Regions from separate parts of the Dialister succinatiphilus genome, predicted to be linked through region 1. Evidence: riboswitches for the same ligand, from Rfam matches in the RefSeq annotation. Region 1 holds a riboswitch; the other holds the start of a gene.
The links. Region 1 has a riboswitch for S-adenosylmethionine ahead of metK (methionine adenosyltransferase). Riboswitches for the same ligand answer to the same signal wherever they lie in the genome.

Region 1 (4,206 bases):
TTTCCAGAGGGATTTTATGAGCGGCTGCCAGGGTTTCCTTTTTGATGAGAAAATTCTGTTTCACGTATTCCATCAGCCTGTCCCCAAAAAGGAGGGCCGCCGATTTATCATCCAGACTGTCCACGGACCGGTCTACCAGTCCTTCTATGTCCTCCACCGGTTCCTTCTCTATTTTTTTCCAGTTCACAGTATAGGTTATTTTCGTTTTGACAGCTTTCTTGTCGATATAGAAGAGACGGAGGGCATCGATCAGCGTGCACATGTAATATGAGGAAATCCAAAGGGCAGTCCGTATCATTTCATCAGTAAACCAGGGAAAGGAATCTACCAGAGACAGAATATCCAGAAGTTTATAGGATAACTGAGATGTATCTTCTTCATGAACGGAAAGAATAATTCCCTCTTCCTTCCGTCTGGCAAAATTCACTACGCAGCGCCAGCCCACACCTGCCCCTTTCATGGTTTCAGGAATACGATAGGAAAAGGTTCGGTTCAGATGCTTGGAAGGTCTGTTAATCAGAACTTCTGCAATGGTTTCCTGCATAGGATGCTCCTTCCCAATAAAAAATGGACAGCCCGAAGGCTATCCATTATTTTATCATATTTTTGGCTGTTTAAGAAATCAGAGGCCTGCTTCTTTCCTGAGCACATCTGCTTTGTCAGTGTGTTCCCAGGGAAGATCAATGTCTGTCCTTCCGAAATGGCCATAAGCAGCAGTCTGCTTATAGATAGGACGGCGGAGATTCAGCATATCGATAATGCCTGCAGGACGGAGTTCGAAGTTCCGGCGGATAAGGTCCACGATTTTTTCATCATCAATTTTTCCGGTGCCGAAGGTATCAACGAAGATGGAAACCGGTTCCGCTACGCCGATGGCATAAGCCAGTTCGATTTCACATTTATCTGCAATGCCGGCTGCCACAATGTTCTTAGCCACATAACGAGCAGCGTAGGCAGCACTGCGGTCTACCTTTGTGGGATCCTTGCCGGAGAAGCAGCCGCCGCCATGACGAGCCATGCCGCCGTAGGTATCTACAATGATCTTACGGCCTGTAAGGCCGGCATCGCCCTGGGGTCCGCCGATAACAAAGCGTCCGGTGGGGTTGATAAGGTATTTTGTATTTTCATCAAGGAACCTGGCAGGAATGGTGGCCTTGATGACCTTGTTAATCATGTCTTCTTCAATCTGTTCATGGGTAACATCAGGGTTATGCTGGGCGGAAATGACTACGGTATCTACGCGGACCGGTTTGCCATCGTCATATTCCACGGTAACCTGGGTCTTTCCATCAGGACGGAGATAAGGAACGTCTCCGTTCTTTCTTACTTCAGCCAGACGCCGTGCCAGCCGATGGGCCAGAGCAATCGGCATGGGCAGGTATTCCGGCGTTTCATTGGATGCATAGCCGAACATCATGCCCTGGTCGCCGGCACCGATATCATATTTATCAGCTTTCTTTTCCTTGGCTTCCAGAGACTGGTTGACGCCCATGGCAATATCGGGAGACTGTTCGTCAATGGCCACGTTAATTCCGACACTTTCGCCGTCAAAGCCATAACGGGCATCGGTGTATCCTATATCGTTAATGGTCTTTCTGATAACCTGGGGAATAGGTACATAGGCGGTGGTGGTAATTTCACCAAATACATGGACCTGACCGGTGGTTACAATGGTCTCGCAGGCCACACGGCCATTGGGATCCTGGGCCAGGATGGCATCAAGAATAGCATCAGAAATCTGATCGGCGATTTTATCAGGATGACCTTCCGTAACGGATTCTGATGTAAATAATACTTTCTTAGACATATAAGTCCTCCTCACTTGAAATGTGGAAATATAATAAAAAACGGCTCTCCGCAGGGAGAGCCTATCCTCTCATCTGCCAGCAATATGCTGATGGAATTAGCACCGGTTCCTTTTTCAGGAATGGTTGCTGCAGCGTCCCCGGGCCAAATCCCTCAGCTGCTCTTGATGAGTCTTTATTCACTTGAGTACTATTATACCGTTATTTCTTTATTTTAGCAATAGTTAACTGTTATTTGGTCATAGGAGTTAACGAAGAAAACTGAAAATTTCAGCTTTTTCCGAGGTGGTCCAGGAGGCAGCCTGCATTCCTTTTGCTTTTCCCTGGTTATTTCCTATTTTCCAAAGAAAATCTTCATATCTTCTTCCACCGTAGTGATACCGGCAATACCGAATTTATCTACCAATACGTTTACCACTGCCGGCGAAAGGAATGCCGGAAGTGTGGGTCCCAGATGAATGTTCTTCACTCCCAGGGAAAGGAGGGCAAGAAGGACGATGACCGCCTTCTGTTCATACCAGGCAATATTATAAACAATGGGGAGTTCATTCACATCGTCAAGGTTGAAAACTTCCTTCAGCTTCAGGGCAATGAGGGCCAGACTGTAGGAATCGTTGCACTGCCCCGCATCCAGCACCCGGGGAATGCCGCCGATGGTTCCCAGATTCAGCTTGTTATACTTATATTTGGCGCAGCCGGCAGTCAGAATCACTGTATCTGCTGGAAGAGCTTTTGCAAATTGACGGTAGTATTCCCTGCTTCTTGCCCTTCCATCACAGCCGGCCATGACAATGAATTTCTTAATAGCGCCGGACTTCACTGCCTCCACCACCGTATCTGCCAGAGCAAGCACCTGGTTATGGGCGAAACCGCCGGTAATAAAGCCTTTTTCGATTTCCTTCGGCCCTTTGCAGGAAAGAGCCTGACGGATAATAGGAGTGAAATCCTTTTTGCCGTCTTTCTCATCAATATGGCCGGCGCCGGGGAAGGAAACCACACCGGTGGTCCAAAGTCTTCCTTTATAGCTGTCTTTGGGAGGCACCACGCAGTTGGTGGTCATGAGGATAGGACCGTTAAAGGATTCGAATTCCTCCCTCTGTTTCCACCATGCATTACCATAATTCCCGGCAAAATGGCTGTATTTCTTAAAGAAAGGATAGTAATGGGCAGGAAGCATTTCCCCATGAGTATACACGTCCACACCGGTCCCCTCTGTCTGTTCCAGAAGCATCTCTAAATCTTTCAGGTCATGACCGGAAATGAGAATGCCCGGGTTGCTGCGTACACCGATATCCACCTTTGTGATTTCCGGCTGTCCATAGGCAGACGTATTGGCTTCATCCAGAAGAGCCATGCCCTTAACGCCGTATTCGCCGGTTTTCATGGTCAGGGCGAAAAGGTCATCTACGGAAAGGTTCCTATCCAGCAGACGGGCCAGCGTGTCTTCAAGGAAATCGTTGATTTCCCGGGATTCTTTATGAAGAACCCTTGCATGGCGCAGGTAAGCGGAAAGACCTTTCAAACCATAGGTAATGAGCTCACGAAGAGAGCGGATATTTTCATCTTTTTCGGAAAGTACGCCGATTTCCGGATTGTCATAGGAACCATCAGAAGGCTTCCAGAGAGCAGCATCAGAAAGAGAGGACTGATCCGGCAGTAAACGGAGAAGCTCCTCTTTGACTGCTGCTGTTTTCTGTATTCTTTCTTCAATCATGGTATCATCAAAGTTGGCATTGGTAATGGTGACGAAGAGATTATCTTCAATCAGATGGGCCACATGGTCAGGCACCGTAGTCCCTTTCCGCCGGCATGCGGAGGAGACTTCGGAAAGGCCTTTGGTCATATAAATAAGTACATCCTGCAGATGGGCGGTACGGGCCGATTTTCCGCACATCCCCTGAATGGTGCATCCCCTGCCGCCTGCGGTTTCCTGGCACTGATAGCAAAACATCTGATTTTCCATTGATTTCCTCCTCATGTAAAATAAAGAACTGATACTTTTATTATACGAAATACCTATAAGCTATATTGTTGCCGCCGCAACATAAAGTAGATATAATGATAAAAAACGGATATTTTTAAGGAGGCTGCCATGAATCATAAAAATTATGAAGGGCTTCCCCTTTTCAGGGATATGGAAGAAAGCCGTATTCGGGAAATACTTCTCACTGCCGGCTGCTATATCAGGAATTTCAAAAAAGGCAATTATATTTATGAAGAGAATGAAATCATCCGCAGCATAGGCCTTATCCTTTCCGGGCATGTCTATATGATCAGGGAGGACCTGTGGGGTGAGAAGGATATTCTGGTCTCCATGGGCCGAGGGGAAATATTCGGAGAAAATTTTGCCTGTTCTCCTCATCCTGCTTCTTCTGTCACTTTTTATGCCCAGGAGGAAGCG
Region 2 (4,206 bases), 250 kb from region 1:
CTGCCAGCGGAGTATCTTTATCTTCCAGGAAGATACCCTGCTTTTCAGGGGAGAGACCTGCACTCATGACATAGTTCATAGTGATAACCGATGCATCCACATCGTCAAGGCTTCTGGGAAGCTGGGCTGCTTCGATTTCCTTAAACTGAATGTTTTTCGGGTTTTCTACAACATCAGCAGGGGTAGCTTTCATGCCCACGCCCTCTTTTAACTTAATAACGCCCGCTTTTTCCAGCAGCTGGAGGCCGCGGCCTTCGTTGGTGGGATCATTAGGTATGGAAATGGTTGCTCCGTCAGGAAGGTCTTTTACGTCCTTTACTTTATTGGAGTAAATGCCCATACGCATGAGGATGGCTCTGCCGATGTCGGTGAGGTGAGTGCCATGCTGTTTATTAAAGTTTTCCATGAATGGCTTGTGCTGGTATACTACGATATCCAGGTCGCCATCTGCCAGTGCCTGGTCAGGGGTAATGTAATCGGAGAATTCTTTAACATTCACTTTGAGGCCATTCTTCTCGGCTTCTTTTGCAGCTGCTTCTACCACTTCTGCATGGGGACCGGCAGTAGCACCTACGGTAATTTCTTTCTTTTCTGCAGGCGCAGAAGCTGCTGCAGAGGATGCCGGCTTCTGGCTGGAACCGCAGCCGGTGATGAATGCTGCTGCGGAGAGGGCGCACAGGCTGGCAATAGCTAACTTCTTTAACATAAATAGGACTTCCTTTCTCTTTTGAATGAGATTTCATGTTTCTATATGAAATCTGGAAATATTATATAAGGGTTTGAATCCCATTATATACAGATTTAGCGCTTATCTGCCTTTTTGGCCAGATTGCTGCCAATGAACTGGAGGAGCTGCACGATAATGACCAGGACAATGATGGTAGCAATCATTACATCTGCCTGGAAGCGCTGGTATCCGTAACGGATGGCCAGATCACCGAGGCCGCCGCCGCCGATGGTGCCGGCCATGGCGGAAGCGCCGATTAAGGATACGATCACTACGGTCAAGCTTTCAATGATGGAGGGAAGGGCTTCCGGAATGAGGACCTTCCAGATAATCTGCAGAGGAGAAGCGCCCATGGATTCCGCCGCCTCGATGAGGCCGAAGGGAATTTCACGAATGGAAGTTTCCACCATGCGGGCGGTGTAGGGGATGGCAGCGATGGTCAGCGGGACGATGGCTGCCGTGGTACCGATGGAGGTGCCTGCCACCAGCCTGGTGAAAGGGATGATGGCCACCATGAGGATAATGAATGGAATGGAACGGATGAGGTTGATAATGAAAGCCAGAGGCTTATTCAATACCGGGCAGGCAAGAATGCCATGTTTTTCTGTAACTACCAGAAGAATACCCAGGGGAATGCCGATTAAAGCGGCAATGATAGCTGAAACAGAAAGCATGTACAGCGTTTCAGCCAGACTTTTCAGAAGAAGATTAGTTATCACTGGGGACATATCCGATTACCTCACTTGTAATTGGTAAAGACTGTAAATGGCCGAGGGCTTTTTTCATGTCCTCTTCGTGACCATTGATCATAATGATAAGGCGGCCGAAGGAAACGTTCTGGATGTAGTCGATGGATCCGTAAAGAATGCTTACGTCCAGATTGTATTTCTTGATGAGATTAGCAATAATTGGTTCGTTGGCCACATCGCCTCGGAATTTCAGGCTTACAATGGTCTGGTCGCTGTCCTTCTGCTTTACTTTAGAAATATTCATGTGAGACAGCTGCTCCGGTACATCGGAGGACATGACGGAGCCTACGAACTTCTTCAGTGTTTCGGTCTGGGGATTGGTGAAGAGGTCTACTACGGAACCCTGTTCGATAATTTTACCCTTTTCAATGACTGCCACCTGTTCGGCGATTTCTTTAATAACTTCCATCTGGTGAGTAATCATGATAATGGTAATGCCCATTTTTTTATTGATATCCTTCAGAAGCTGGAGAATGGATTTTACCGTTTCCGGGTCCAGGGCACTGGTGGCTTCATCGGAAAGGAGGACGGAAGGATTGGAAACGATAGCCCTGGCAATACCTACACGCTGTTTCTGGCCGCCGGAAAGCTGGGAAGGATACTTGTTCCTGTATTCCGTAAGGCCTACCAGTTCCAGAATTTCGTTGATTCTCTTTGCTTGTTCTGCCTTGGGCACATGGGACAGCTCCAGAGGAAATGCCACATTGCCGGCTACGGTCCTGTTGGAAAGAAGATTGAAATGCTGGAAAATCATGCCGATTTTCTTTCTTTCTTCCCGAAGCTGGGCTTTGGACAGCTTCGTCATGTCCTTTCCATCAATTATGACCTCACCGGATGTGGGAGGCTCGAGCATATTCACGCAGCGAATCAATGTAGATTTGCCTGCGCCGGACTGTCCGACAATACCGAAGATTTCTCCGTCCTTAATAGAAAGGTTGATGTCGTCCAGTGCTTTGAAATTGCCATATAATTTTGTTATATGCTTCAGTTCAATCATTGGGAACTCCTTTAATAAAAAAACTTTCATCGAAAGATGAAAGTCAGCTTCACATCATCTTTCGAGTATATACCCGCTGGAATTGGCACCGTTTCTAAAAGAATGGTTGCCGTGGCTTCAAAGGGCCAGTCCCTCCGCCACTCATGATGAATCTATATGTATTTACCCTATATGCAAGGGTTGAGATTATAGTACTCTGATTCAGAAGTCTTGTCAATAGAAATAGTAAATAGGGTAAGTGTCAAGTTTTCCTCGGTAATTCATTTGACTGTCGATGATTACTATCTCCGTGGCTTCGGTTTTATCAGTATTTCTGTATAGCTCTGGCCAGTCTCCCCATTGGTGAAGAAGAAGCTCCATAAACGCCTATACGCCCCTCCAGGCATCCCGGCCTATAGTTTCTCATTTTACGCTTCTGCGCCTCACTCCGGACATTCTGGGCGATTTTACGCTCTGCCTGCACCGCAGCCTTGTGCATGGCTCTATCCATCTTTTTGTAGCTTTTCCCATTAGCATGGTACAGGAGAGCTGCTGTAAGTGTTTTATTCTTCCGGGCGGTCAATACCCAAACCATACACTCCATTCCCTCGCTGGACCAGCTCCGTCCCTGCCGCTTCATGCGATAGCTGTAGAACCGGTGATTTGTTTCTGCAGTCCCCAGATGAATCTCTGTATGGATGCCGCGCTGACTCAGGCTGGGGATATAGGGAGCATTTCTCTCCAGATAGCTCTGCAGCCTGTCTACCTCCTCCAAATCCTCCTCTGTTCGGGCGCAGCTCCGGGCAGTATCCATCCATACGGGAATCTGTTTCATAATATCGTCGGTCTGGTGAAGTTCTCGGATAATACGGTCTATCAGTTTCCTGTTGCAGAAGCTGAGCCGGGTCCGGATCTTTTCATGTACATGATAGCAGTCGCGGAAGTGCTGGTGAACCAGGCAGCCTTCTACCATTCGCTCAAAGTCCTGAAACTGGTATCCGGACCCTCCATCCCCATTCGACAGCACTGTGGTCTTAGACAGGTCATAGTGCCCAAGCAGATAGCTTCTTACCATTGCAAAAAGTTCTTTTCTGCTGGTAGATGCAAAGCAGCGAAGTCCTACCAGTTCTGTCCTGTTGCCATTTTTCCTGACTCCCTCATATACCTGGATGCGGTGCACTTCCGAAACGCCGCCTTTCTCCTTGTTCTTGAGTACAATTCCATCTCCTTCAATCGCTATAATTTCCGGCTGTGTCGGCTTTTCAACCTTTTCCTCTTCTGCCAATGCTTTTTCATAAGTCTTCGCCTTCTCGCCGGCATAGTTTTTGAGTGAGATAACAGACTGATGGGAGATGGTAATTCCCGCCAGGCTTTCCAGGAGTTCGCTGGCACTGCGAGATGTGGTAATTGCGACAGCCTCGACAATCCGCTCAATCATTCCCAAGCTGTAGTGCTTTCTGGGTTCAAAGCCCATTTTGCGGTCCAGGGGATAGAAGCTCTTCCCATCTTTCTGCAGAAGTCTTCGGGTATAGGTCAGCTCTCCATAGCGACAGCAAATCGTCCTAGAGTCCCGGCGTGCCACACGCCACCCCTGTACCTTGTAAATCTGATACAGCTCAGTGTCAATACGCGCCAGGGCCATAGCTATAAGCTGACAGTTCATTTCAGTGAGCCAATGAGTTAGCTTCCTTTCAGCCTCGATAGAGTCATCAGATTCCTTAATGAGAGAAATGACTGCACCAATTGCATTTTCA

Region 2: it holds a riboswitch for S-adenosylmethionine, as region 1 does, so the genes downstream of both, NW747_RS07150 (methionine ABC transporter ATP-binding protein) here and metK (methionine adenosyltransferase) in region 1, are expected to answer to the same signal.

The regions. Positions count from the first base shown of each region.
Region 1 is NZ_OV788641.1:1,956,788-1,960,993, reverse strand. It holds gene priA (replication restart helicase PriA) at 1-544, opposite strand, end outside; gene metK (methionine adenosyltransferase) at 623-1,807, opposite strand; SAM riboswitch class I at 1,874-1,979, opposite strand; gene hcp (hydroxylamine reductase) at 2,140-3,768, opposite strand; gene NW747_RS08230 (Crp/Fnr family transcriptional regulator) at 3,898-4,206, shown strand, end outside.
Region 2 is NZ_OV788641.1:1,710,794-1,714,999, forward strand. It holds gene NW747_RS07140 (MetQ/NlpA family ABC transporter substrate-binding protein) at 1-706, opposite strand, end outside; gene NW747_RS07145 (methionine ABC transporter permease) at 802-1,455, opposite strand; gene NW747_RS07150 (methionine ABC transporter ATP-binding protein) at 1,436-2,473, opposite strand; SAM riboswitch class I at 2,525-2,626, opposite strand; gene NW747_RS07155 (ISLre2 family transposase) at 2,778-4,206, opposite strand, start outside.